Regions from separate parts of the Lacihabitans lacunae genome, predicted to be linked through region 1. Evidence: riboswitches for the same ligand, from Rfam matches in the RefSeq annotation. Region 1 holds a riboswitch; the other holds the start of a gene.
What was found. A riboswitch is a leader RNA that binds a small molecule or an ion and turns the genes downstream of it on or off. The one in region 1 is predicted to bind thiamine pyrophosphate.
Positions count from the first base shown of each region.

Region 2: another riboswitch for thiamine pyrophosphate. It lies ahead of ACFOOI_RS18065 (class I SAM-dependent methyltransferase); the one in region 1 lies ahead of ACFOOI_RS18935 (TonB-dependent receptor).

Region 1 covers NZ_JBHRYQ010000001.1:4,422,511-4,424,990, reverse strand. The annotation lists gene ACFOOI_RS18935 (TonB-dependent receptor) at 1-806, opposite strand, end outside; TPP riboswitch at 941-1,037, opposite strand; gene ACFOOI_RS18930 (hypothetical protein) at 1,095-1,685, opposite strand; gene murB (UDP-N-acetylmuramate dehydrogenase) at 1,744-2,480, opposite strand, start outside.
Region 2 covers NZ_JBHRYQ010000001.1:4,209,525-4,212,004, forward strand. The annotation lists gene ACFOOI_RS18050 (NAD-dependent epimerase/dehydratase family protein) at 1-71, opposite strand, end outside; gene ACFOOI_RS18055 (DUF2442 domain-containing protein) at 365-613, opposite strand; gene ACFOOI_RS18060 (DUF4160 domain-containing protein) at 603-836, opposite strand; TPP riboswitch at 1,368-1,466, shown strand; gene ACFOOI_RS18065 (class I SAM-dependent methyltransferase) at 1,547-2,269, shown strand; gene ACFOOI_RS18070 (AIR synthase family protein) at 2,270-2,480, shown strand, end outside.

The DNA.
Region 1 (2,480 bases):
GCGTCTCCTTTGGCCAAAGCCTCCGGTATACCATTCCAAGACTGATATGTTTTTTCATGTCCCGAAAATACGTTTAAACGTACAAACGAATTGTCTCCATAATATCCACCAGAAAGGTAATACGACTGCAAATTAGAACTTGCTCTGTCTACAAATCCATCTGAGGTGATTTTAGAAAGTCTTGCATCTAATACAAAATGGTTATTTAACAAGCCTGTAGAAGCCAAAACGTTGGTCTTAAATGTATTAAATGAACCAACTGAAGTATTTACTTCGCCGTAGGCTTCTTTGTTTAGTTGTAAGGTATTTACATTTATACTACCTCCAAATGCACCTGCACCGTTGGTAGATGTACCTACTCCACGCTGAACCTGAATACTCTGCACGCTCGATGCAAAGTCAGGCATGTTTACCCAATATACCCCTTGTGACTCCGAGTCATTGTAAGGAATACCGTTTAAGGTTACGTTAATTCGGGTTGGATCTGAGCCTCTGATACGGATTCCCGTATACCCCACACCCGCTCCTGCGTCTGAAGTAACCACTACCGATGGCAGCTGATTTAACAAAAATGGCAGGTCTTGACCTAAATTTTGTTTTTGAATATCGGCTTTCTTAACATTGGTAAATGCCATTGCAGACTTGTCGTTGGCACGTGTAGACTTAACCACCAACTCACTCAGAGCTAACTCTTTAGATAAACTATCACTTGTTTTTTGAGCAAAAGAACTGTTGGAAAGCAATATTCCAAAAAAGAAGGCAAAAACCACTGAAAGGTTTTTTAAACGAACTGATTTTTTTTTCATAACAATTATAAAAAATTATTACGAAGCAGATAAAGGAGCAAAACGCTGTCTTCGGGCCTATTTTAGACCTATTAAAACTTAATTTTACTATTGAAATTTCTGAGAGGAATTAGATTTATGACCGGTGTAAAATCCAAAACTTTAGCTCAAATCCCTTCGTCGGTACTAACCGAATCAGGTTCAATGGGTATGATCTCAGCCCGTTGTATTCAGGCACCCCTTTTATGAGATTTCGGGTGCAAAGGTAGGAGATTAAAAACTTAACAGCCAAGTATTTTTTCAAAAAAATTAATTTTCTGAACCCGAAACCGCCATTCCAAGACTCAAAATACCAGCTGCCGTAAGATAATGAAACACATCTATTGACATTTCGCCTTTACCAAAAATCAAGTGTCTATACGTAGCTAATCCGAAGAAAATAACCCCCGCAATCATCCAAAACCCTATTTTTACGTTTCCTTTTGTAAGAGCAAAAACACCCATAATAACCACTACAGTCATGGCCATAATTGGCATAAATTCGGCTATGGCTTTGAAACCAAAACCTTCTGATACGGCAAACAATACAAAGCCTAAAGAAAGTAAAAGATATACAAATATTCGTTTTAAAGGAATACCACTCGCAAGAGAAAAAGAAGCCCCTATAAGGCCCACACTACCCGTAATGGTAGCTATTTTTTGAAAAAACATAGAAGCAAGACCCGCCTGCTCAAAACCCGCGAACCGGATGGCTCCAAATATGGCAGCACCTGCTACAGAAAGCACAAATGACTCCCATAGAATGGTGCTCGAAAGGTCAAGTTTGATTAAATATCTAAAGAATACATATAAACTAGTGGCAGCTAATACGGAGTCAGAAATAACATGTGATAATTCCATAATCTTAATAATAAGCGAGGGTTTATATGATTTAAATACCGGTCAATGTTACACAAACCTAAGAAACAAAATTGACTTCTGGCATAATTTCTATTCCGAATTTCTCAAAAACCGATGCCTGCACTTTTTCGGCCAACTGTTTTATTTCAATGCCTTTACCCTTACCGTAATTAACCAAAACCAAGGCTTGTTTGTCATGCACGCCCACCTCACCAAATCGTTTTCCTTTCCAACCTGCCTGCTCTATTAACCAGCCTGCAGGTATTTTCACTACACCTTCTGATATCGGATAGTTTGGCATTGCAGGGTATTCTAATGCTATTTTATTGTATTGAGCAGTTGGTATTTCAGGATTTTTGAAGAAACTCCCCGAATTGCCAATTTCGGCAGGATCCGGCAGCTTACTCTTTCGAATCGCGATGACGGCTTCGCTGATGGCCTTTACCGAAAGTTCCGTTACACCGCTCTCGGTTAAGGTATCTTGAATGGCTCCGTAGCTTGTCTTAAATTCTGGATTTTTTTGAAACCTAAAACTGACATTTAATATAAAATATTTGCCTTTGCCTTCGTGCTTAAACACTGATTCTCTGTAGCCAAACTTACAGTCATTTAGATAAAAAATCTCTGTCTCGAGGGTTTCAATATTTAGTGCTTCCAAACTCACAAAAACGTCTTTTATCTCTACGCCGTACGCCCCAATGTTTTGCATGGGTGCAGCTCCTGTGGTACCTGGTATTAACGACAGGTTTTCTATTCCTCCCAAGTTTAGGCCCACCGTGTGCATCACTAGTTGGT
Region 2 (2,480 bases), 210 kb from region 1:
CCTCTTTCAACCGCCATTTCACTCACGGGAGTGCTGATATTTCCTGTGCCACCGATAAATAATACTTTCATTTTTTAAGGTTTGATTTCGAAAAACAAGTTATTGCTTTTTAAATATATTCTAAGTATTTATTTGAGGTTTTTTGGATTTTCTTTGGCTTGGTGAAGTGTATATTTTAGGGATTTAAAGTAATTGGCTTTACAGGTTTTTGTGATCAAATGGATCTAGAATTAAAGGAAATAAAAGCTGGCCAAGTATTTATTTTTGAAAATTTAATAAATATGAAGAAAACTAGGACCTATGAAGATACTTGAAGTTTTATATAAAATAATTGCTTAAATATGCTATTTCAAAAGGTTGGTTTTTAGTTATTTGGAATTAGTTTATTTGATTTATTGTAGGTGTAAAAACCTTCGAAACTCAGGTCTTCGTCAAGCCTTTCCCAGTGTATACCAAATGGTGATAAAGTAAAGTCTTCGCGTTCTGTTTTACTAGCTTTTAAAAGTCTTGGGAACCAATTAATAGGGTGACTTTTGGTCTCATTTTTATCTGTTTTGATATAAATGAAATCATCGTCAAGCCAAACATTCGTTACATTAATTTCATTCTCCATGATATTCTTTCCATTTAGCTATTATAATTTCTTTGTTTTCTTCTATGATGGCAATTGCTAGGCTAATATCTTTATTTTTCAACCCTTTATTAGATACTAATCTCACCATTTCAACCTCAAACTTAGCTTCTCCATCTGCGTTTCTGACATGAACATGAATTGGTAAATGTTCGTTTGAATAAAAGTAAAATCGTAATCCAAATATTATAAATAAAGTTGGCATTTAAAAAAGACTGTTAGGTTTAACATAAAGCAATTATCATTTTTTTTTCATTTTAAACAAATATTTTACTTATTTTCTAAAGCTTCACATGACTTTATGATAATATCACTAACATATAGATTATATGTGCTTTCCCAGAGTCTCCATTAGGGACTCTACGGAATGATAAGTGGAAAATACCTTAATTATTGTGTCGCTTGCAGTTGACACTGAACATTCGAACATATACTTTCCCCAGCGTTAGGGATTGCAGCGGTATCCTTTTTTGCCTGACGTAGGCGGCAGAAAAGATTTAGCGGAAAGCCTGTTAAAACGCCCTAAAAAATTGATTTCAGTTTGTTTAAATTCTTTGATTTGTACTTTAGCAAATTCTCCCTCAGGTATACTTCTGATTACTTATAAGAATACAGAGAAAAGTAAAGCCCGAAGTCCCTTGTAGGAGCTTCAGTACGGACTAGGAATATGTTTCCATCAAAAAACTTTAATGAAAAATGTGCTTTGTAAAAGGAAATAAGTACATATATTTGCCTCAACAAAAGCACGGGGTGCATGGTTAGAAAACCAAGCTGAGATTACACCCGGGAACCTGATTTGGTTAGTACCAACGTAGGGATGCAGGCTTAATGAGATTATCTTATTGGGCCATCTTCTATCGGATTTTTCCGTATAATTCCTCACCCGGAGTTTTTGTTTTTTAAAACTATTAAAAAATGGAAATTCAAAAATCAAACGCCGAACTTATTCCTCAAAAAGCCCAAAACTGGCAGAATAGGCCTGAATGGTTCTTTAACCGTGAACATACTGACACGTACGAGCTTTGGTACGAAGGTCGCTACAAGCGTGCCGAAGTGTGGCAAAAAAAAGTAATGGAGCAGCTCGTGGGGGCCGACAAACGTGTTAAAACTTTGCTTGAGTTTGGCTGTGGAACCGCTCGTTTTACCCGTTGGTGGCACAAAATCGGTATTAAAGCCACAGGTGGGGATATTTCGCCGCTGATGCTTTCGCAGGCTGTGCAACTGTTTGATGGTGATTTGGTTATGGCTGACTCGCACCACATGCCATTTAAGAATCATACGTTTGACTCTTTGGCTTTTATCACCACATTTGAATATTACAAAGATCCCGTAAAGGTTATCAGAGAAGCTGCTCGCGTGGGTAAATACGGCATTGCGATGGGCATGATGAACCGCAACTCTCCCAAAGTGCTCAGAAGGCGAGTGCAACAAATGTTTGGTAAAAATCCTTTTTATGTAACGGCTACTTTTTATACGCCTGCTATGCTCCAAAAAATCATTCATGAGGCCTTGGCGGGGCGTGACTACACCATAGAATGGACGGCTACGGGTTTGCCAAAATGGTTTCCGGTGCAGCAGTGGAACCTGCCTTATGGCGATTTTTTTGGTCTATATGTTAAGTTTAATGATGTAGATTAAATGGAAAACCAACTTGGAAAAATAGACCATGTGCTGTTTGAACAGTTTATGGGGGCAAAGTTTGGTTTTGAAAATCCCGATGTGTTGGCTGGGCCACAGTTTGGGGTAGACGTTTCGGTGGTTTCGTTGCCGGGAAATATGGCCATGGCACTTACGAGCGACCCACTTTCGTTGATTCCATCTTTGGGCTTGGAGGAGTCCGCTTGGCTGT